Caldivirga maquilingensis IC-167: one gene and its partner. The protein of the gene in region 1 binds, or shares a complex with, the protein of each later gene. Links are inferred from orthologs where the notes say so. Each region holds a gene or a part of one and is shown in the gene's direction. Other genes may lie near its edges.

Region 1 (12,418 bases):
TGGAATTGGTGCTGGTGCAATAGAATTCTTCCCAGATCTCACAATAGGCAATGTGACTATAATGAATAATTGGTTAAACCCACTTAAGGTGGTTAGGGGATTCCACGTAGTACTACTTAATGAGGAACCACTCTTCCTTCAAACCAACCCAGGTAAGAATATTGAGGTTAAGCCGCAGTATAAGCATGTTGACACCATTGAGGTTGATGCCCAGTATCCTAGAATCAAGTACAGGTTCAGTAATTTACCGATTAAGGAGATCGAGTTCTATACACCCATTGTTAAGGGTAATCTTAAGGACTCATCATTACCATTAATAATAATTAGAGTTAAGGGAAATGGCACTATTGCATTCTCATTCCCAAACATAGTGGGTAGTAGGAGGTGGGGTCGCGTCAACTACTCCATAACAGGTAAGGTTAATGGTGTATTATTCAGGAATCTAAGGTCACTGCAAAGTGACCCAGCTTACGGCGAAGTCTTCATAGGTTGTGAAAAATGCCACACATACTCCGGCTACTCATACTGGGTACCCACTAGGGGTGGTATGACTGAGGATATCTCAATATTCAGTAAACTCAGTGAAGTAGCTGATGAGGGTAGGTACTCCATAAGGCCATATGCCAGGGAGGAGATTGCAGGGATAGTGTGGAGGAGGGTTGATGATGAGGCGTTATTCTTCATTACCTGGTTTTTTAATTCAAGACCATACCATTACCCATACGGCCACTACTACGAGAATTTCTTCAACTCAGCAGTTGAGGTGGCTGAATACGCCTTAGAGAATACCGGTTCATTAAGTCCCCTTAATATTGATGCTGATGGTTGGTTAAGGGATGCTGTATTAAATAGCCTATACGTGTTGACTTCATCAACGTGGTTAACTAAGGACGGTAGATTAGCTGTTTATGAATCATTATCAATAGCACCATTAATGAGTACCATAGGGTCAATGACCTGGGATGGATTATCCTTCGCCCTACTTGACCTTTTCCCCGACTTAACTGTTAAAATGGATGAATTACTGGGATTCTACATACATAATGGTGAGGTTCCTCATGATCTTGGGGAGGAGAGTATTGAGGATCCAATATACGGTGCCTCATACTTATATCCGTGGAATGATTTAGGGAGTACTTGGATTCTAATGATTTATAGGGATTATCTCCTAACGGGTAATGTTGAGGTTTTAAGGAGGAATATTGATAAGATGCGTGAGGTTATTGACTGGCTCATCAGTAGGGATTATGACGGTGACTGCATACCTGACTCAAGGGGTGGGTTTGATAATTCCTATGATGGAACAAACATGTATGGGGCATCCTCATACATAGCCTCCCTATTCCTATGCTCACTTCAAGCATTTATTAAGTCGGCTGAGGTACTTGGTGTAAGGCTCAGTGACCGTTATGAGTCATGTTTAAGTAAAGGCAGGGAGACGTTGAATTCACTGTGGAATGGCCGCTACTTCATGGCATGGAAATCAAGTGGCAATAGTAATGAGTCATGCATGAATAGTCAACTCCTTGGGCAATTCTGGTGCGATTTCCTTAAACTACCACCGGTGGTTGATGAGGATAAGATTAAGGTAGCCTTAAGGTCAATATACGAGCTTAACCACAAGTCATCACCCCACTGTCTCCCCAATTCAGTTAAGCCAAGTGGGGAGATTGATACTTCATCAGGGCAAATGAGGTCCTGCTGGCCTAGGGTAAGCTTCGTTGTGACTGCCCACATGGTGCTTAGGGGTATGGTTAATGAGGGTCTTGAGATTGCTAAGAAGGAGTGGGATACTATATCAAGGTTAGAGCCTTGGAATCAAAGCTCAAGAATAGACGCCATCGAGGGCAGGAACGTGGGCTTAGACCACTACATAGGTAGCGCCTCCCCATACATACTATACTTAGCCCTTAGAAGTAGTAAGGTAGAACACTACTCTTAACGTATTCTAGGACATTCTGCTCATGGTTAAGCATCTTCACGAAGGCTGCTTCAGGGTTCCTTGACTTTATTGCCTCATAAACATCCCCATGTTCCTTAGCCTCCTCAAGCCTTCTACTGTAACTTGTGAATATGTTAACCCTAACTATCTTGAGTTTAAGCCTAATCTGCTTAAGCGTAGTTGCAATGAACTTGTTACCGCTTGCCTCAGCCACAAGCTCATGGAATTCACCGTTTAATTCAGCTAACTTAACTGGATTAGGGTTGGGTTGCATAACCTCAGCCTTAATCATATCAATTGCATTACTCATCCTAATTAATTGACTATCAGTAGCCCTAATCGCCGCTAACCTAGCTGCCATGGCCTCAAGCGGTATTCTCTCCTCATAAAGCTGCACAACATCATCCTTAGTTATTGGGGTAACTATGTAACTTCTCCCATCCTTAACCACAAACCCCTCCCTCTCAAGTCTGGCTAAAGCCTCCCTAACAGGTGTTCTACTGGCTCCAAGCATTGAGGCGATTCTATCCTCCCTCAAGGCCTCCCCAGGCCTAAACCTACCCTGGATTATGGCGTTAAGTAATTCTTCGTATACCCTATTAACCAGTAGCTTAGACTCCATATACGCATCGGTACACTATGCAGGTGTTTATAAGTTTATATTTCAAATTAAGGTGACTTATCCCTTAGATTCAAGCCCATAAACCGAATTCAGTGCTCATTTAAACATTAGAAAAGTTTTTTAAATGCATCCGATATCGGAGTCTCCTATGAAGGGTAAGCTAATCATAGTTACGTTAACGGCGGCCGCACTCATACTACTAACCAATGTAGCCAATGCACTAGTGGTTACTGGTCAGGTAGGTGCGCTTGCTGCACCAGGCCAGAACGCTGTACCATTAGTATTATCAATTATTAATAATGGTGAGGGTACATTATTCAATGTAACCATTAAACCAATCTTCACCTTCCCCTTTGGACCATATAATTACTTCAATAGTTCATACAAGGTAACAATACCAGTGCTACCACCTGGTTCAAGAATAAACATAACTGAGTTAATTAACATTAACCCAAACGCCAGTAACGGTGTTTATGAACTTAAGGTTAACGTAACTTACGTTGAGTTAACCAAGGTGGTGATGAATGGGAGCATCATTATCATGCCGCGAAACGCAAGCAGTACCTTCAATGTAACCATACCGGTGTTAGGTTACGTTAAGTTTAACCCAGGCTTACCAACATGGGGTTCAATTAACAATCCCATTGAGGCCACACCGGGTATAGGTGTCCTGCCCTTGGTTATACCAATAATTAACACGGGTAACGTCATGGCTTCCAATGCATCAGCAACAATAATACTAGGTAATGGTCTAGTACCGGTAATTAATAAAAGCTACATAGGCTACATACCCCCTGGAACACCAGTTTACGCAGTCTTCCTGGTTAATGTAACTAATAATGCCCCAGTCGGCGTAATTAATGGTGAAGTAATCCTAAACTACTTCTCCAATGCAACACAGGTAATTACAGTTAATATACCAATTATAGGTGAACCGAGACTGACCGTTGAGGGAGCAGGCTGGGGTTCACCAAGTAACCCCATTGCAGTGGGTCCTGGTTATGGTGTTGTCCCATTATTCGTAACCATAGTTAATTCCGGTACAGCTAATGCAGTTAACATTAATGCCACAATATCATTACCAAGCGGTTTCAAACCGTTAGTAAACTTCACGACAATAGGTGGTGCACCTGTGGGTGTGCCGGTTTACGCAGTGTTCATTGTTAACGTATCCAATGTAAGTCCAGGCACCTACTACGCTAACTTAACATTAACGTATAATAATGGGCTTGAATCAAGGCTAAGGGTTCCCATTGTGGTTTCAGGGGAGCCAAGACTAATAAGTGAGGGTACTGTATGGGGTTCACCAAGTAGCCCCATTACTGTTGGTCCAGGTTACGGTGCTGTACCATTAACATTCATTATAGTTAACTCCGGTACAGCCCCAGCTATTAATGTTAAAGCCAACGTATCGCTACCGGTGGGATTCGTGGCGTTAACCAGTAATGCAACAATCGGTGACCTACCTATTGGTGTACCGGTTTACGTAACCTTCATGGTTAATGTGACTAATGTTAAGGCTGGAACCTATTACGCTAATTTAACGTTAACCTACAGTGGTGGTTCATTAACAATCAGGAGGATCCCCATTGTAGTCACCGGGGTTCCGGATGTTGTAGTTGAATCCTACTACACTAATCCACCTAACTTATTCCCAGGTTACCCTGAATTACTCCTAACAATATACTTAGGTAACTCGGGTACTGCCGTGGCTAGGAATGTGAAGATTACGTTGATTGGTGATAAGTACATTAATGTTGTTAATCCATCGAATGGCATTGTTAACATCGGTAACTTACCCATTGGTGAACCAGTACCCGTTAACTTCGTTTTATCCACTGCCAACAACATATATAGTACTGTTCAAGCCAACTTAACGCTTATAATTAATGGAACAGGCTTCAACAAGACCTACACCATACCGCTGGTTATTAAACCCAAGGCTAATCTCCTTGTGATTAATGCAACCAGTGACTTAAGTGTAGGTGATAGTGATGTACCACTTTACATAACTATTACTAATGATGGTAACGTAACCGCTAAGAATGTTGAAGTTATTTTAAATGGACAAGGAGTTATTGAACCACACGTAAGCAGTAGTAATCCGCTTAGCGCATTAACGGCCGGTACATTATTCATAGGTGACTTGAAGCCGGGGCAGGAGAAGCAGGTAGTCTTCATGGTTGATGTCCAGAATGGTATTAATCCAGGGGATTATAAGGTTACGTTAACATTGCTGTGGAATCAGACAGGTTCATTAATACCAATGGTTCAGAACGATGAGTTCACAATCCACGTTAACCCATCACTATCCCAGCAGTTCATTAGCCTGCTAATACCCAATAAGGTTTCCTCAATACTATTCTACGTAGTGCTAATACTGATTATAGTTCTATTGGCATTATTAGCGAGGAGCCGTGGCTCAAGTAGATAATATAAGGGTATTCCATGTTTTTTAAACAATAAATTATTATTACTCTGAATCATACCTATAGGTGTATAACCATGGGTAAGTTAACTAAGACTGAGTTAGCTGTGGGGGATTTGTATTATAGACAGGGTTTGAAGCCTAGGGAGATAGCTCAAAGACTAGGTATATCAATAAACACAGTGTATAAGGCATTATCAAAGTACAGGGCTTACTCAAGGGATAACGTAAGTGTAGTCGAGAAGCCGCAGGAATCCACTGAGCCTAGTAACAATAATATGCAGCAGCCGCTTGGCGTGGCGTCAATTAACCTAAGCTTCACGGTAAGTATTAATCAACCACCATCGGCAAGTTACCTGGAGTTAAATAATGTGGGTGAGACCCTTAATTCATTAATGAGGGAGATTAAGCTGATTAAGGATGATTATGCTCAATTAATTAACGCCATAATGGACTTAAAGAAACTCATCACCAGTATTAATACATTAAGTTGCAGTAATGGGTATGATAAACCTAATGATGGTCAACGTGATTTAAACTTACCAAGTTTCGTTAAGGATAACGTGTGGGTGGATATTATTAGGAGTAAAGAGGGGGGAAGGTCTATGTTTATTTCTGCGAAAGGTTCATAAATAAAGCCAGTGCAGTTAAACTGTTAGATAACTTATGGGGCAAAGAAGCCTGGTAATGCCGCTAGACTCGAGGTTAACAGATGTAATAGGGTTAATAGACACTATACTTAATGATTTTGGAGGTAAGGCTGATATTTACGCAGTGGCCCAGCACATGGATGCTGACCTAGATGATATTATACCTAATTTAAATGCAGCAATATACCTAGGATTCCTAAAGGTGATTAATGGTGACGTGGTTGTTACTGAACTTGGCATTAAATTCCTAAACTCGAAAATACCTGAACGAAGAAGGATGCTGCGTGAATTAATATCCAATATTGAACCATTTAAGACAGCAATAGAGATAGGTAAGGATGAACCATTTCCATTGGAGAAACTGATAATGGCCCTGGTTAATAAGGGTTATAGTGAATTCAAGGCACCTGGAATAAGGGATTTATTAACAATACTATTATCAGAATGGGGGGCTTATGCTGGTTTAATAAAGAAGAGGGGAAATGAGTACATAGTAACGTAGAATTATTAAAAGGAGTCACCGTGAAGTAATCCACGTCTCCTTAATACTGATGCAACCTTATTATCCCACGGCGTTAACCCAAGCCAAGTCAATAAGTTACTGACGGTGTTTGAATCAATAATCCTCAACATGCTTAACTCCCTATTAAGCCTGTTAATCTTATCGGCCTTAGATTGATTAGCTATTATGGCATCCTCAAGATTATAGCCACTACACTTAACCATTAATAGTATTGACACCAGTTTATTAATCCTCTCAGGAACACCAGTTAACACTCCCCTCAAGGTTAACCTAACCCTAGGTATGTTGAACTCACTTAACCCTAAATCCCTATATAATTCAAGGGTTTCACCCTTCCTAATCACTTCACTATCACTTATGCCACCAATTATGAAAACATTAATTGACTTAATGACTCCTTCGGTTAACTCAACGTCACCATAAGGGTCAAGCATCACAGCCGACTTTAAGTAACTGGGTGGTATACTTCCCAGGAATCTTACAGCTGTGTTAATGTTACCGGTGAATTTACGTAGCAGTTCCATGAAGTCGCTGTCAATACCCGTTACTGTGAGGTTACCATCCCATAAATACCTCCTCACCTCCCTAAGCGCCTGAATCAACTGTATTATTAGGCTCCTTAACTCCCCCTCAGTATGCCTCCTCCAATGTGATACATCAATTACGAACTGTGGGTATTCGGGCATTACAGCATTATGCATAATTACCTCACTGCACCTGTAATCAATGAAGCAGTTAACGTCACTACCCCCTAAATCACTTAACACGGGGGAATCATCAGTATTAACTAAGGCTAACCCCCTCCTAGAGCCTCTACATACCTTTAACCTACCCAATAGCACCTGTACGGCAACTTCATTAAAGCCACCATACCTATTCAGTAACCTACCATTCACGTAAACACCATTACAGACTCCACGCAGTGAATGCATTAATGCGGTTAATGCATGCATCCGTAGGGCTAACTGGGTAAGGCTTAATATAGGGTGCTTTTAAATGATTACCCTGAAGTTTAGGCGTTTCAGTAATTCATTATACCTATTCCTTATCGTTACATCCGTGACCCCGGCCATTGAGGCTATTTCCCTTTGCCTAATTTTAACATTATATATTAATAATGATAAATACACCATGGCTGCTATTGTTGATGTAAACGTCTTACCATTGAACAAGCTGGTTGCCTTACCCTTATCTATCATATCCCTTATCAGTAGCATTAATTTATGTTTAATATTACTATTGATGTTAATCATGTTAACTATCCTTAAGGTCATGTTGATTAACTGCTCATCATTATAAATACCCTTAATGTTCATTAAATTAGCTATATGCATGTAAGCCTTATTGAAGCCCTTAATATCAACGTCACTGTTCCTGAGCAGGTCCTTCATGGTGCATGGTAAGTTACGTCTCCTACACGCTATGTAAACTAAAGCCACCGCAGTCTCCTTAATCTTACCCCTGTAATTCATTTTCATTAGTAACCTATAGTTTAACACAACCTCATCCAGTATTGATTCAGGTAAACCAGCATTAGCTATAACCTGCTTAGCTATGGATCTAAGCATCATTACATTGCGTTCACTGGAGTTGAATAATGATAATGATGGTATTATCCTAAACTTAGGCCTATTAACACTAACTATGTTAACGTACATGTTGAATCCAGGTGATGAAGCGCTTACAGGACTGGCTCTTGATAAAGATTTACCATTCTTATCAACCCCCCTCCACTCAGGCCCCTTATCTATTTCATGTTCACTCAATACGTAACCGCACTTAGCACAGTAAACTGTACCACTGTACTCGTCGTAGATGAATTCACTTGAACCACATGCTGGGCACTTATTCATATTAATTCACCTTCTCATTACCTTATCATAATCAATATCCCTAACATATGCCTGCTTACCAACGTAATCAGTTGCGTTCAGACCCTTAATAGGCTTAATCAAGGCGTAGGGTGCGTTAACCGGACCTATTATATCCTTAATAACACCTATCCTCCTCATGGAGTAATCCATCGTCACCAAACCCACAAGTCTATCTGCCTTACTTGAATTAACCCTGGCAACCATTAAGCCATCCTTAGCCACATGTAGTATGACCCCGATTCTCCTAAGCGGCACGTATACTTCCATCATTAACTCCTTATTAAGGATTATCGATTAATCAGCCAGGAAATACTCACAAAGATATACTAAAACCATCAGTGGTTTAATCTAAGGTATTGAATGATTAAGGAGGCTAAGCTTTAAAAGGCCCCTCATAGGCGGTTTGGTAATGGCTAAGTTAGCTGCCTTTTACCAGGGTAATGATAGTAAGAAGGTGACGGGTGGATTCAGGGCTAAGCCGTATAGGGTTAAGAGGAAGGCACTTGGAGGTGGCCCACCCACTAATACTAGGCTTAGTAATAGGGAGAAGAGGCTGATTGAAAGAGTCACTGGAGGTAATGTTAAGATTAGGTTAAGTGAAGCCGGCTACGCAAACGTCTTCGATAAGAGTAATGGAACCAGTAAGGTTGTTAAGATACTTAGGATCATTGAATCCCCAGCCAACAGTGACTTCGTGAAGAAGGGGATCATAGTTAAGGGCACTATAATAGAAACTGAGTTAGGTAGGGCAGTTGTAACATCCCGTCCAGGTCAAGATGGCGTGATTAATGCCGTTAAAATATGAATTAACAGCATCAGTAAGTTAAGCTTCATTACTGAAGACCTATATGCGTCTATATTTAGAGATAGATTTATAAGTAAATTTACGTATAATAATTATGCAGAGCGAGGAGGGGGAGGGAGAGGAGGTTGAGAGGGAGAGCGTAACATCTGAATTAGTTACTGAGGCTGGTAAACGAATTATTAAGATAAAGTTATCCACAGGCAAGACATCGGCTGGGAAATTATTCGGCAAACACGGTAGAGGTGGTAGACCAGACTTCTTTAGAATAGTCTTCGGTGCAGTGGCAAATGGATTAAGGACAAGCCTAGGTAATGAAGAGGGGGAGGCTAAGTTCAATGAATTAAGGAATAAGAGTGAATTCAAGAAGTCACTTAACCAAGTGTTTAATAATATTAAGGACTGGTTCTTCAATGAAGCCATTAAACAATACAATATTGGTAAGGGCGACGTCTTCGCAATAATAACGGAACTAGACCTTGATTTAGAAACAGGTGAATTAAAGTGGGTTCGTGAAGGTAGTCAAGTGATTTACTGGGTTAGGAGTGATAAAATTACTGCCCCTGAATCCTGCGGTAAGATTGAGGAGGAGCTTAGGAAGCTTAAGGAGGATTACGATAGGCTTAGGGAGGAGAATATTAGGCTTAAGAACCAGAATGAGGAGTTAAACAGGGAGTTAGCGAGTGTTAAAGCCAGGATAAGTGAATTAATGAAGCTACTCGGTAACCAAGGGAATAGTTAAAAGGTGTACATAGCCTAAGAGGCGCATGAGGATTATTATTGAGGAGAATGAGTCAGCATTCAGAATATTAATTAATGAACCAAGACCCATAGTTAACTTTGAATATAAGGCTGAGAGAATTATTAATGAATATGAGGGGTTAAGTCATGAGATTAGGCTTCTCGACCACTTAATAAGGATTAGAGAGGAGGGTGGTAGGTTAATTGTAAGTAAGGACCTTGACCTCAGGGAGCATGTACTCGGGCTTGGTGAGAAGGCCTTTGAACTTGATAGGAGGAGGATTAGGGTTAGGATGTGGAATCTTGACGCCTCAGCCCCAGCCCCATATAACTGGTACAGTGACCCACTCTACGCATCAATACCATTCCTCATAAGTGTTAGGAATGGTGAAGCCGTAGGCCTCTTCGTAAATTCACCAGCGGAGTTAATAATTGATACTGGCTTAACTAAGTATGATGAGGTTACCGTACTCATTCCCCATAATGATGTTGAATTATACTTAATTAAGGGACCCAGTATAGAGAGGGTTATTGAGAACTACACCAGCATAACAGGTAAGCCCCTTGACCCACCTGACTGGGCCCTTGACTACCAAATATCAAGATGCTGCGGCTACGAGCCCCAGGACATGGTTATTAGGATTATTGATGAGTACGATAAATTCAGTGCTAAACCAGCCGCAGTATACCTTGACCTACAGTACATGGATTCCAGTAAAACATTCACGTGGGATAGAGTTAAGTTCCCTAATCCAAGGCAATTAACAGAGAATCTTCACGATAGGGGTGTTAGGCTAGTTACTATTATTGATCACTGGGTTAAGCTTGATCAGAATTATGAAGTATTCATAAGTGGCCTAGGGAAATACTGCGAAACACCCAATGGTGAATTATACACCGGTAGAGGATGGCCTGGTACCGTTGTTTTCCCAGACTTCTTTAATAAGGAGGCTAGGGAGTGGTGGGCTAGCCTCATTGAGCGTTGGGTTAGGGAGTATGGTGTTGATGGTATTTGGCTAGACATGAATGAACCAACAGACTACGTTAAGGAGAGGGAGTGGTCTATTGATAGGGGTACGTTACATAGGCTTGATGATGGTAGGAGGATTAGGCATGAGTTAGCTAGGAATGCGTACCCATACTTCCAAGCAATGGCAACGTACGAAGGCCTTAAGAGGGCTGGGCACGATAAACCATTCATATTATCCAGGGCCGGCTACGCAGGTATTCAGAAGTACGCCTTCCTCTGGTCAGCCGACAACACTCCATCGCAGGATGACGTGTTACTTCAACTGCAGTTAATGGAATCAATGAGCCTATCAGGTGTACCATTCTTCGGATGCGATATAGGTGGATTCATAGGTAGGGGTGATTCAAGAAGGTATAGGCCTTATTCAGATCAAGGCGAATTACTTGTGAAGTATTATAGGGCTGCCTTATTCTTCCCACTCTTCAGGGTTCATACAAGCAGTAATCCAGATAGGGAACCTTACATGCTTAGGAGTGATTACGCTAATGCAGTTAAGAGGGTTATTGAGTTAAGGAGGAGCCTTATGCCATATCTACTAGCCCTAGCCAGTGAGGCTCATGAGACTGGGCACCCATTAATTAGACCATTAGTATACCATTTCCAGGATGATGAAGACGCATACCACATTATTGATGAATACATGGTTGGCAGCAGCTTACTCTATGCGCCTCAGATATATGGTGAATCAAGGAGGGTTTACCTACCTAAGGGTAATTGGACTGATTGGTGGAGTTGCGAGGAGTATAAGGGGCCGGTGTGGATTGAGAGTAGTAGGGAATTCCCATTATTCATTAGGGAGAATTCAATAATACCCGCTACTCATGATTTAAGAATCTACGGTAATGGAAGCATTAGGCTACGTGACGGGAGGGTAATTGAGCGTAATGAATCAGTACTGAGGGCTCCAGGGTATAGTAAGGCAATAGTATACGGTAATGGTAAGTGCAGTGAGATTAAGCTTACTTAAATTACTATTACTGCATAATTATCATAAGGATACCGTGCTTCAACCTGTATTTACTAATGATAATTACATCACAGAGATCCTCTTAACTAAACCGCAGTGGACGCAGTACCTGTGACTATTACTTCAACTATGGCTCAGTGAAAACGTTAACTTACATTCACTTAACATTTGCCCCAAGTATTGATTAGCCGTGGTTTACGTTGGTTTGATTATAATTAAGCGCCGTTATAACGTACATTGCGGCCGACCAAACTAATGGGGACGTTGATGGAAGTGGGTTACCGTAATTGGGGTCAATGGCCTCAGGTAGTAGACCGTATTCAGTGTGGTTGATTGCCCAATTCATTAAATTTAAGGATGCTGTGTAATTCCCCAACTCCTCATAGTATAGGGCTAGGAAGAGAGTGGTTATAACCCAGGGTGGCTCCTCTCCGCTACTGTCGTAGAGGTAGGCTGCGTAATGGTAAATATCACCAGTATACCTAGCTAAACCACCCACCTTACTATTCCATAAATTACTAATAACGCAGTCAACGGCATTAACCGCCCTACTGCTTGAGGGGTTTAGTAACCCGAGGTCAATGGGAAGTATTACTGATGAATCATAGATTACACTGGTTGGTACTAAAGTAATCTGAGTCTTACCCTGGTAGTAAACCTCACTCGGCTCCAGTGCCCTAACGTAGCATCCATCAAGGTAAAAATCGTGTTGAATCGTATTATTCAATTCATTAATCATAGCCAGTATCCATGATGCATCATACCCTAACTCACTGTAGAGTCTATACGACGCCACTAACCCATCCAAGTCCACTCCCTGGGTCCAGAAATTGTAGGCG
Region 2 (12,356 bases), 210 kb from region 1 along the record:
CCATTTAACTATTTTAGTGTTTCTCAATAAGGCTTAGCGCATTATTGCCTTGAACCCTGCTACATATGATGTAAGGTTAACGTAACCCATGTAAATCATGAAAATCATAACGGCGTATATGGCTATAGTGACTAGTATGGGTGGTGATGCGTAGAGTGTGTTTACGCTACCTATTGTTAACCATAGGCTGTTTAACGCTGGGACGAGGAATGTTAACATGAACAACACCATGATTACTAATGCTATGATTAATATCTTACTGTCTCTCAACGCATACTTAAACTCCCTACGCATGATACTCTGCTTAATCATATAGGAGTACACTGATAATGCTATTGAGGCTACTGCTATTACTATTACTGGGATAACGTTAAGCACGTATATTAATGGTACGTTTCCAATGGTCTTGGTTGAAATAGTGAATACTAGTGATGCCGATATGAAGGCTATTAAGGCTACAATACCGGTGAAGAAGCCGTACAAGTAGTAGTTAGCAATCTTATCCAATGATGGCTTCTCCTCAGCCTTAACTTGAGTTGGTTGAATGGGCTGGCTAATTGGTTGGCTCCAAGGCTGCGGTGATTGCTGAGCATAATACTGCAGTTGATTCAATGGTATTGGTTGAACATCGGTTTGGTTAATAATAACTACGTCGCCGATGGAGCTGACCTTATCCACCGGTACAGCGACATAACCTGTTGGACCAATGATCCTTAGGTAAACAGTGCCTTCGTAATTATACTCATCATACACCATGCCTAATGACCTACCACTCACTGTGTATGCGTACTTCCTTGCCGCTGTACCAGGCGCCATGGGTACTGCCTCCTTTGGGTAGACTGAGTTATCAACTATGACTATGTCGCCGATTGCCTTAACTAAGTCTATTGGTATTGGGACTTGAATAACATTAGACCTAACGAGGATGTAGGGTTTTCCATCCTGTCCTGTGTAAATGCTGTATGCATGCCCAATAAACCAACCATTCTCCGTGAACACTTGCCTACCTAATATTAGTGAAGGTTCTTGATTCTTCTGCACAATTGCCTTTATTCAAAGTGTAGTTAAATATTTTCCGCATAGTTAATTAAGACGCCTACTGTTTAATGTTCTCTGAGGCGTAAACGTATATGCCGTCTAATATGCCTGGCGCTGATTCTCTACCGTGGGGACTGGGTCTATTCTTACCCCTGAGTGTTGTGGCTAACTCAATGTTTGCCGCGAATTGACTAACCAGTTCCTTATCAATACCCTCCACCACTATATCATCCTTAGCCACCTGAACCTTAACACCCTGTGGTATTTGGAGAATTATCTTAGACCTCCTACCCAGGAAATTCTCTATCACCACACTATTGCCTTGAACCTTAACGCTTATTGGGAAGTGGGCGTAAACCACCTTAAGCTTATACCTCCAACCCTTAGTTACCCCAATTATCATGTTCCTAATGTGCCCAGCAACAGTGAACACCGTGGACTTAGCCTTCCTATCCAATGCAAAACCCTCCACCACGACTTTACCATCCCTTAAACTCACCAGTACTGGTAATCCCTTAAACTCCTTTGCCACTGAACCCAAGGGCCCCTTAACGGTTACCCTGTAGTTCAATTCCCCTCCCTCAACATTAACCTCCACCCCATCAGGCACCTCAATGGTATCTGATAAGTAAGGCACCTTAGCCATTACGGTAGGTCACCACTAGGCCTTAATAAGCTTAATGCTATTCACTGGTTAACCTTATTCCCCAGAGCCGTAATTCAAGCACTGAAGCCCTTAAGGCAGTATCACTGTTCCAGTGACCCCCTTAATTAACTCAATGGCCTTACCTAACCTACCAATGTAGGCTCTCCTGCCACCATCTTCAATGAACCTAATTACCGCCTCCACCTTGGGTCCCATGTTGCCCTCAGGGAATTGCCCCTCATCATAGTACTTCCTTAATTCACTAACCCTTACCGTGGTTAATGGCTTCTGGTTGGGTTTCCCGTAGTTTAAGTACACGTAATCTACATCACTGAGTATCATTAATTCATCAGCGTTAATACTATTTGCAAGTAATTGAGTGGCTAAATCCTTATCAATAACAGCCTCAACACCCTCATGATTAATAACCGGTACACCACCACCGCCAACTGCGATAACTATGTTGCCATTATTAATTAACTGCTTAATTGCATCAATCTCAATTATGGATACTGGTCTTGGTGATGGAACAACCCTCCTCCAACCACCCCTGGGGTCTCTTCTGAAGACCCAACCCTTAATTCTACTTAACTCAACTGCATCAGTCTCACTGTAAGCTGGCCCAATGAACTTAGTGGGGTTCCTGAAGGCTTCATCATTACTATTAACAGTAACCCTGGTTACAATAACCACAGCCCTAGTATCCAACCCCCTTCGCCTAGCCTCACCCTCAATTGCATTAGCCAGTAAATACCCCATCCAACCCTCCGTGGCGGCAACAGCCATATCTAGGCTTAATGAGTCACTAATCCTCTCAGTTATTAAGCCGACCTGGGGGCCGTTGCCATGGGTAACAATAACCCTATACCCTAATTGAACCATGTTAATAACATCAACAGCAGCCTCCCTAACAGCCTCCAATTGATCCTTAGGTGAACCAACTCTTGAACCGGTCTTAGCGAAGGCATTACCACCCAGTGCAATAACCAGCATCATGACTTAAACGCTATGCTTAGGTATTTATATATTTCCCTATAACTTGAGGTAAAGTAAGTAGTGGTTCATATTCTAATTAGTTTAAGTAATGAGTTACGGATATTGTTAACACTACTTTCAAACACGCTATCAATATTATCCAGGAAGCTCATAATCATGTCATAGGTTATTAACCTAATCGCCTCCTCCCTACTTAACCCCCTCATCCTGAGGTAGAGCTCCTGCTCCTCATCTAAGGCGGCGTCTGATGCGGCGTGTCTGGCGCCGTTAACATCACCTGTATCAACCATTATCACCGGCACTGACATACCCACTGCATTACTTGAGCCTATGAATACCTTACCCTCTATGTTAGTGTACGACCACTTACCATGATCACTAATCCTTCCAAAACCCCTATGTATAACTGTGGCTGAGTCTAAGGCAATAGCCTTAGTAATGGAGTTACTGCTGGAGCCTTCACCATAATGCATTAGATTCACCATGTAGTCGATCCTAGAGGAACCTAAACCAACTTCAAGTGAATTCACATTAACCATTGATTCCCTTCCCTGCAGCACATAGTCCTCCCTGTGGTGAGTCATTTTCCCGTTAACCACTATTGAGTATGAGTTAACCTTAGCTCTAGCCCCCTCATTAATCCTGATTAAGTTGAATGCAGGGTCCACGTTCACTGAGTAGATGAGTAAATTAACCACTGCCCCATCACCCACGTTTAACTCCGTGATATTAGTCCCGCATCCCCCATTTCCAATAATGCTTAGAAACACATTGGCTAAAGCATCATTATTAACGTTTATTATAACGTGGTTTGAATGCATTTCACTGCCTCCACCACTGTAACTCATCATTACCCTGACGCTTGATGATTCACTTAACGTTAACGAGTGTATCTCCCTTATATTAACGAAATGCCTTGCAATTATCCTTGACTCAGACGGATCTATGCCTGTTACCGCATTATCACTGGTTAATTCATTACCCTTAACTAGGATGCCGTTGTGAATAACCACGTCGTATTCATTAAATTCAAGTGAGGGCGGCGATGCATTACCATTATTTGATTCAACGCAATTATCGAAGAGGTTCCATTGCGTGTAGTATTTAACCGTTGGTGAATCCTTAATTAACTGGTATGGTATTCTACCCGCAAGCTCCCTAGCCTTAACCTTAATCTCCTCCGGCACCAACATTGATTAAGCCACCTTACCGTATTTACTGAATTCAAGGCTAATTACCCTGTTTAAAACCATGGCGTACTCGAATGGTAAACCCTCTGTTACATCGCTTATGAATCCAAGTACTATTAGGCTTTTTGCTTCTTCTTCGTTTAATCCTCTGCTTCTTAGGTAGAATAGTTTATCTTCGCTTATTCTGCCTGTGTAGGCTTCGTGGGTAACCACTGCCGTGTCCTCGAATACTTGATCATGAGGAATAGTGTATGCCTTAGACTTATCATCAAGAATAAGCGAATCACATGAAACATGAGACCTAGCAAACCTAGCACCCCTCCTAACGTAAACAACCCCCTTATACACCACAGTCCCACCATTAGCCGATATTGACTTATTAACTATCTTAGAATACGTATTAGGCGCATCATGAATCACCTTAGCGCCATTCTCCTTAATGTGCTTACCATTAGCCACGGTAATGCCTGTTATTTCCGTTCCAGCCCCCTCACCCTTAAGTATTGTGGATGGGTAGACGAAACTGGCCATGCTTCCTATACTGGCTTCAACCCACTCAACCTTGGCGTTTCTCTCAGCTATAGCCCTCTTATTATTGAAGTTTATCACATTCCTACTCCAATTCTGCACTGTGGTGAACCTTATCCTAGCCCCCTCATGGGCGTATAACTCAACCATACCATCATGGAAACTATACCTACTGAACCTTGGGGCTGAGCAACCCTCAATGAAGTGTATGTAACTGTCCTTATCGGCTATAAGCAATGTGTGTTCGAATTGACCCTCACCGGCATTGCTTATTAGGAAGAAGGCCTCAATGGGTGCTTCAATCCTAACCCCTGGGGGTACGTAGACGAATACTCCACCACTCCAGAGTGCTCCATGTAGTGCAGCGAACTTATGTTCAGGTGGGAATATCTTCATGAAGTACTGCTTAACTAGGTCAGGGTACTTCTGAACAGCCTCCTCCATGGGCATCACTACCACGCCTTTTTCAGCTAACTGCTTCCTAATGTTGAAGTATATCATTTCTGAATCCAATTGTGCACCAAGGCCCATTAATGCCCTAGCCTCTATCTCTGGTATATTCAATGACTCGTAGTACTTCCTAACCTCGGGTGGTATTTCATCCCAACTACTGGCCCTATTAATGTCGGGTTTAGCGTATGTTGAGTACTCCTCAAGGTTAATGTTCTCCAGGACCCAGTTGGGTAACCAGTTTGGTGCTGGTAATTTATTGAATAACTCAAGGTTCCTTAACCTAAGCCTCCTCATCCAATCAGGCTCATTCTTAGCCTTAGATATCTCCTCAATAACATCACTGGTTATCTTACCCTTAATCTCAATGCTTCTTCTAATCGGCGTATCCCTACTAAGAACCTCCTCTGGGGTTAATCCCTCCTCCACCAGGTTATGTAAGTCCTGCCTCATCTTGACCTCACCTTAAGGAAGTTCTCGTAACCAATCTTCTCAATCTCCTCCACCAGCTCTAACCCACCCTCAGCGATTATCTTTCCCTTACTTAGAACCAGTACCCTAGTTGGTTTAAGGATGTGGAGTATTCTGGCGCTATGCGTGGTTAACACTATTCCTGTCCCTGAGTTAACCAGGTTAAGTAATGCCTTCCCAACGGCGAAGATACCGTCAACATCCAGTCCTGAATCAGGTTCATCAATTAGGGCTATCTTAGGCTTAACCATGAGTAATTGAAGCACCTCACTCCTCTTCATCTCGCCTCCACTGAAGCCATGATTCACACCCCTACTTAAGTGGGCTGGGGTTAAGCCAACCTCCTGAACACCCTTAACTAGGTTATTTACGAGACTTGGTGGAGCTGGGTCAGTTAGCTTCTTACCATTCATCTTATTAACCATAGCCGTTATGAGTGTTGATAACCTAACCTCAGGTACTGCGATTGGTGTTTGGAAGGCAACCATTATGCCCTTCAATACCCTCTCCTCAGGTAGTAGTGTGGTTAAGTCATCGTTATCCAACAATACCCTACCCTTAACTATGTTGTACTTAGGGTGGCCGGCAATAGACATGAATAAAGTCGTCTTACCACTACCATTAGGCCCCATTAATGCTAAAACCTCCCCACTCCTAACATTGAATGACACATCCTCTATAATCACCTTACTATCAACCGAGACCGTTAGGTTTTCAACCTTTAACTCAGCCATACTTAATGCCTCAATACACCCCCACGTGACACCTATTTAAAACTTTTCGTGGGAGTCACAAACAATATATTTACAGTTACTCCTTTACTTATTAAAATCAGCATTAAGGCTATTACTCATAAGGGTTAAGTGAGGATTAATAATGTTAAAGATGCCCCAACCCCAGCACGGGCCTTTCCCACGGCCTCGCGGACCGCAGTACTCAGCACCGCGGTGGGGTGTTTCACTTCCAGGTTCTGATGAGTCTGGGTGGGTCCACCCCACCTATGGCCGGGTTATGGGGCAGTTACCTCAGTTGCATAGGGGCTTTTAAGCATTACTAATCATTACTCCTTAACTGGTTAAGGTGCAGAAATGCTTTTATAGCGTCTTCAACACCAGTTTTCCGTGGGTAAGATTAAGCCTAGTAGGACTAGGGAGTTTGGTAAGGGTTCCCTTAGGTGCGTTAGGTGTGGTACTCATGAGGCTGTAATAAGGAGGTATGGATTAATGCTGTGTAGAAGATGCTTTAGGGAAGTGGCGCCTCAGCTTGGATTCAAGAAATACTATTGAGACTGTTATTAAATCGTTAATACTAATGGAACAATTATGGGAACCAGTATTGTAAGCAGTAGGCCGTTTGATATTGAGGCCACGGAATACTCATTACCTAGGACTGACACGTAGACTGGTAACGTATCATCCATTGATGTCGCCCCACCAATGCTTATCAAGGCCTGTGGACTACCTGGTATGAAGGGAACTAGGATGAAGGTTAATTGCTCCCTAAGGAAGTTGGATAGGAAGGCTAGTAAACCGTAATACGGTCCCGCGTATAACGCAACCATGGGTCCAGTGAACGTGTACCAACCCATGCCTAGGGCTATTGCTAAGGATACGTTTAACCTAATGTTGAAGACATAAGATAATATTAAACCTGAGGCTAAGCCACCTAGGAGGGCACTCACCCCAGCCTGCATCCCAATCCTTCCCCCAGCCATGAGTGATTTAACATTCATTACTCTACTTGAGGATAAGCCAATGACCCCAGCTAAGGCTATTAACTCAGCTTCAATAATGTTACCTATGCCTGTAACATGGAGGAGTAAGCCCGTTAACCAACCAATCACTAGGGTAATTATGAATATTAACGGTGTCCTATTCATGAGTCTTAATGAACCATTACGCCGCCTCTCCCCTATCATAATCCCTACGGCGTATGATAATGCCACTGTTAATAGTGAGTAGATTAACGAGTATGCTACCAGGGAACCAGCCTTACTAATACTTGTTAATTGCTCACCGCCCCATAGGCTTATCGTGAATATTAATGCCACAACAATGGGTATTACCGCTTTATCCGAGGCCTCACTAATGGATACTGGGGTTAACTTACCAATCGCAATTGATACTGCAAACACTACTATGAATATGAACCCGGCAACATACATTGAAGCCTAGTTAGGTAAGTCCCTTTATAAACTGTACCTAACATAAGCTTGGTCACTTAAGTAAGGGTTTAATGATCCATTAACAAAAATTAATCTAAATTCACAATCCCTGTGGGCAGTATGTGAAACAAGCCTTAAAGCTCACTCATAATGAGTAATGAGGGTGTCTTAAGCTTAAAACGATACTTATATTTACTATCCCCATGATTAACCCAGGTGGCGATACAGGATACTAAGCCAAGTAGCCTTAGTAGGGTGATAGCTGCACTAGGTGGCTTACTCGTCTCCCTGATTGCATTAGCTCCATTCGCATCATTCACCATGCTAACAATCACTAATCACGGCTTCATGCTGCTAATGCTAGTAATACTGGGTGGCCTTATTGCAATCAGCGCCGTGGGTAGGCTTAACCAAGCCTCAATCCTAGGTCTACTGGCGTACGTAATGGCGTTACTGTTGGCCTCATGGTCATGGTTCTACAGGGACCCCGTTGGCTCAATGCTTAGGTTAACCCCCCTACTCATAATACCAGTGGTGATAATAGGTGTCCAGGTTAAGTTATTTAACTCATCGTCAAGCCAGGGGGTAAGCCCATTATTCTCAATAGGTTCACTGCTACTTATGTATCAGCCATGGCCAGGTCCATTAATTGGGGCTGCATGGGGTTTAGCAGGAGGGATTACGTCGGCTTATGAGGCCTTCTCAATGCCAACCCTACCAGCCTTAACGTATATTGTAACCTACTTGATCGGCAGTATGATGCAGGGTACATTACCGTGGAACCCAATATCACTAACCCCCCTAAGCTTTTACAGGGTTTTCGTTAATAATATTGCAGTGTACAGTAATCCAGCAGTGTTATCCTTAGTTATTGTGATGGCTGTGGTTTACGTTGCTTCACCATCAATAGCCAGGTTAATTAAGGGGCATGCATCACCAATATTAGCCTCACTACTGGCTTCGGTTGCATCAATAATACCCATGCTGACGTATGATCAATCACCAATCCTCCTAATCACGCAAACAGTAGCTATACTACTCATCGCCGCGCTACCAGCATCCTATGCCGGTGTCTGGTACGTGAATAGTACTGACGTATTACCAATGCTGTACGGTAGCATAGCGGATATACCCGATAGGTATAATTTAATGAAGTACTACCATGAGGATTGGGAGGCTTTAATAGGCTTGGATTCAGCTAAGAGGGAGTTAATTATTGCCGCTGAGAGTTTTAGGAGTAATGGTGTCAGGCCTATTCACGGTATCCTACTCTATGGCCCAGCGGGCACGGGTAAGACTGCTCTTGGTCTTGGTTACGCCGCCTGGCTTGGCTTATACAGGGGTTTTAGGGTTATTTTAGTTAAGTCCGGTCGCCTAATGAGGGGTGGTTCATGGGAGGCTGCCTGGAGGCTTGAGAGGGTTTTCGCACTGGCTAGGGCTCTTCAACCAAGCGTAATCTACATTGATGAGGTTGACTCAATAGGTAGGGCTAGGGAGGAGGCTGGTACTGGTGGGTATAGGTTGGTTAGCGTACTCCTCCAGAATATTGATGGAGTGGCCTCAAGGTACGATAAGGTGCTTGTAGTGGCTACGACGAATAACGTTAATGCACTTGATGAAGCCTTAATCAGGCCGGGGAGGCTGGGGGACTTGAAGATATACGTGGCTAAGCCACCGCCTGAGTTGGTTAAGGCAATAATAATGGGTGTAGCCAGGCAGAGGGGGGTTATTATGCCTAATTGGCTCCTCGAGAAGGCAGGCAGCCTAATTGAAACAGGGGCCGAGGCGGAGGCGCTTGTGAACTGTATTGCAGTTAAGCAACTAGCCGGTGTTAATGATGCAACGCAGCTTGAAGCCTGCCTGGCAGGGATAACGAAGGGAATAGAGGCTTATGACCAATTCCCCACTGGGAGTGGGTAATGAGTGGTGATTATGCTTAAATTTATCTTTGTATTAAAGTATTTAAGCCATAGGGGTGCATGGGTGTTGTGGTTAGTAGGAGGTTGATGTTTAAGGTTAGGAGTACTGATGAGGCTGTTAGATTCATTAATACTTACTTAAGTGAGGTTAAGGCTAAGGAGGTTTACGTTAAGTATAGGGGTAGTAGGCTTGAGGTTAAGGTTAGGGGGAACCCGGTTCTTGCTAAGGTTTTATCAACGGAGGCTCATAAGGTTTACGGAACCTTGAGGCAAGGTAGGTTGATTAATGTATTTGACTTAACAGTAATTATTCGTGAGGCTAAGCCTAAATCACCCATACCGCCTGAGACCATTGAGTTAACCCTTAGATTAATGGGGTATTACGCTGAGTTGAATGAGTCAAGGCTACGCACTGGTGCAAGCCTCAGTAAGGTTATTGAAACTGTGAGGAGGCTTTCAGAGGCTTACGCAGCAATGGTGGACTTAGACATTAGTAGTAGCGCTAAGAGGATTATAGCGTCCCTAGCCGTTGCCAAGGGGGTAAGTATCTATGATGCAATTGATGAGTTAGTGAACATGGATGTGCTTAATAAAGGGAAGGTGAATGGGAGGGAGTACATTACCCTTAAGGCTAATCTTAATGATATAGTTAACATGTTAACATCAATGAAGAAGCATTAAGTGAGCTTAAGGGTTTCATTAACTGTGAAAGTTTTTAAAGGGTGCAGCACCGCATATGGTGTATGAGTACAATAGACCCGAGGGTCTTTTACGCCAATCCACCTCAGGGGAAGCCAATATACGTTAGGTTTGCTGTCCCCCAGGAGTTAGCTGAAATGACGTATAATGTGGTGAGCATGGCTAAGCAGACTGGGGTAGTTAAGAGGGGTTCCAATGAGACAACCAAGATGATTGAGAGGGGTTTAGCTAAACTAGTGGTTATCGCTGAGGATGTTGATCCACCGGAAATAGTAATGCACCTACCATTACTATGCGAGGAAAAGGGCATACCGTACATTTACGTACCCAGTAAGGAGAGGTTAGGTAAGGCAGTTGGCTTATCATCATACGCCTCAGCAGTCACCATAGTTGACCCAGGTCAAGCAACCAAGGACCTTGAGGACCTGGTGACTAAGCTAAATGACGTTAGGGTTAGCGCTGGCTTAAACCCAATACAATTACCGAGGACTCAACCACAGGCTAAGCCGCAGCAAAGGGAGAGGAGGGAGAGGGAGTGATTTAAATGGCCGGTGAGGGTGGTGAAATTAAGTTAAGCCCATACGATGACGCCACAGCTGCAGTGGTGGTTCAGATACTGGGTAGGACTGGGGTGGCTGGTGAGGTTAATATTGTTAGGGTTAGGATACTTGAAGGTAGGGATAAGGGGAGGATAATAACAAGGAACATTAAGGGCCCCGTGAGGGTCGGGGACATATTAATGCTTAGGGAGACTGAACGTGAAGCAAGAAAGATAACAGTGAAGTAAAAATATAATCAAATCAATCCCTAATAAAAGCCAGTTTCCTCCAAAATTAACCCAATAATATAGCAAGGTAACCTCAACGTTGAACCATCTAACCTGTTAGAATAAGACTTATTACTATCCATAGCATAATCGGAGCTGATGAGTAACTATATACTTAAGGAGAAAGGTTATGTAACAGTAATACTACTGGTAACAGTAGTAATCTTAACTCTGAGCGCCTTAAAAGTAGCCTACGCTCAACAATCCTACCCAACTTATAATATGTATATGGCTGCTCCATGGTACTATGTCCTGCTTCCTCCTTGGCCTGCTCCTTGGTGGAATCCCTTTGCCTCAGGTAATGTGATATTCCAAACTGGTACATGGATGCCTCTTGCCGATTATAATGATCCCACTGGTCAGTGGTGGCCTGTTTTGGCTGAGAATTGGACTGTGTTTCCTCAGAATCAGACCTTGATAATCTACCTTAGGCATAACTTGTATTGGTTTAATGGTTCAGCGGTAATACCCTTCACCGCATGGGATGTTTACGCATGGTTCTACATTAGTGATAAGGCCTTTGGTGAATGGGAGCCTTGGTTAATGCCTCAGAATGCTGATAAGGACTTCATAATCATAAACAACTACACAATATCCATACACTTCGACTACTGGTCAACCACAGGGTATTACTGGTTACTAATGAGCTGGATACCTAATACACCATGGCCAGTTTGGGAGAGCGTAGTAAACGAGTTGAAGACAATGAATGTAACAGAGGCGCAGAAATTTGGGTCAGTTAACATAACAAAGATGGCTATACCATACTGGGGTTTAAGCCCATACTACGTAACCAAGGCTACACCAAACTATATCACTGTTCAGCTTGAGCCTGATTACTTCCAGGGTAAGCCATTGTTGGCTGAGTGGGATAAGATACTACCATTCCACACATGGCAATACTATCCGCAGATAACAATAAACATAGCCGTATCAGGTGGATTAACTCAATTAGTATCATATGCGTTAAGTGGCCAACCATACTTCATACATACCGTTGAGGCTATGCCCTATTCATTCCAGAGTAAGTTGAAGAGTGCAGGCTACTACATACTTCAGCTACCTGACTTATCCATTGAGGGAATAGCATTACCAACATATTACCCGTTTAATATTCCTCAGGTTAGGCAAGCATTCCTATACATCATTAATAGAACTGCTGCAGCTGCACCATGGTCATGGCCTAATGTACCAGTCTTCATTAATGTTCCAGCCCCAGCACCTAATACCGTGCCTGGCTTTTGGTTGACGTTCCCAGCGGATATTAGGAGTATGGTTGTTAACTTCACTGAACCAAACTTAACCAAGGCAATGCAACTCCTAGAGTCAGCTGGCTTAATTTATAAGAGTGGTCAATGGTACCTACCCAATGGAACACCACTAACACTAACAATATACGCTAGCTCCACAGCTCACCCAGCATGGATTG

Evidence for each region.
Region 2: CMAQ_RS08380 (region 1) and CMAQ_RS09490 share a complex: the UniProt entries of both Methanocaldococcus jannaschii proteins name them as parts of the 30S ribosomal subunit. The link is inferred for Caldivirga maquilingensis IC-167 from one-to-one orthologs.

What each region holds. Positions count from the first base shown.
Region 1 is NC_009954.1:1,702,759-1,715,176, reverse strand. What follows is about bases 7,397-10,146. They hold CMAQ_RS08380 (30S ribosomal protein S8e), read left to right. Parts: upstream 7,397-8,448; coding sequence 8,449-8,844; downstream 8,845-10,146. Other genes in these bases: malA (alpha-glucosidase MalA), read left to right, coding at 9,609-10,146; CMAQ_RS08375 (hypothetical protein), read left to right, coding at 8,939-9,583; CMAQ_RS08385 (H/ACA ribonucleoprotein complex subunit GAR1), read right to left, coding at 8,025-8,294; CMAQ_RS08390 (TFIIB-type zinc ribbon-containing protein), read right to left, coding at 7,397-8,018. Also shown: CMAQ_RS08420 (GH116 family glycosyl hydrolase), read left to right, coding at 1-1,942; CMAQ_RS08415 (GntR family transcriptional regulator), read right to left, coding at 1,911-2,564; CMAQ_RS08410 (COG1361 S-layer family protein), read left to right, coding at 2,713-4,998; CMAQ_RS10465 (helix-turn-helix domain-containing protein), read left to right, coding at 5,070-5,624; CMAQ_RS08400 (AAA-associated domain-containing protein), read left to right, coding at 5,680-6,144; CMAQ_RS10460 (hypothetical protein), read right to left, coding at 6,150-7,061; more of CMAQ_RS08390, read right to left, coding at 7,158-7,396; more of malA, read left to right, coding at 10,147-11,579; CMAQ_RS08365 (glycoside hydrolase family 15 protein), read right to left, coding at 11,764-12,418.
Region 2 is NC_009954.1:1,913,707-1,926,062, forward strand. The notes cover bases 5,335-8,022. They hold CMAQ_RS09490 (30S ribosomal protein S14), read left to right. Parts: upstream 5,335-6,440; coding sequence 6,441-6,605; downstream 6,606-8,022. Other genes in these bases: sufC (Fe-S cluster assembly ATPase SufC), read right to left, coding at 5,335-6,053; CMAQ_RS09495 (LysO family transporter), read right to left, coding at 6,614-7,483; CMAQ_RS09500 (AAA family ATPase), read left to right, coding at 7,700-8,022. Also shown: CMAQ_RS09455 (hypothetical protein), read right to left, coding at 34-1,041; CMAQ_RS09460 (50S ribosomal protein L6), read right to left, coding at 1,097-1,684; arcC (carbamate kinase), read right to left, coding at 1,775-2,680; CMAQ_RS09470 (SufB/SufD family protein), read right to left, coding at 2,746-3,873; Fe-S cluster assembly protein SufB, read right to left, coding at 3,877-5,301; more of sufC, read right to left, coding at 5,298-5,334; more of CMAQ_RS09500, read left to right, coding at 8,023-9,403; CMAQ_RS09505 (DUF2067 family protein), read left to right, coding at 9,463-10,083; rpl7ae (50S ribosomal protein L7Ae), read left to right, coding at 10,146-10,640; CMAQ_RS09515 (30S ribosomal protein S28e), read left to right, coding at 10,646-10,888; CMAQ_RS09520 (ABC transporter substrate-binding protein), read left to right, coding at 11,027-12,356. UniProt on the Methanocaldococcus jannaschii protein: Binds 16S rRNA, required for the assembly of 30S particles.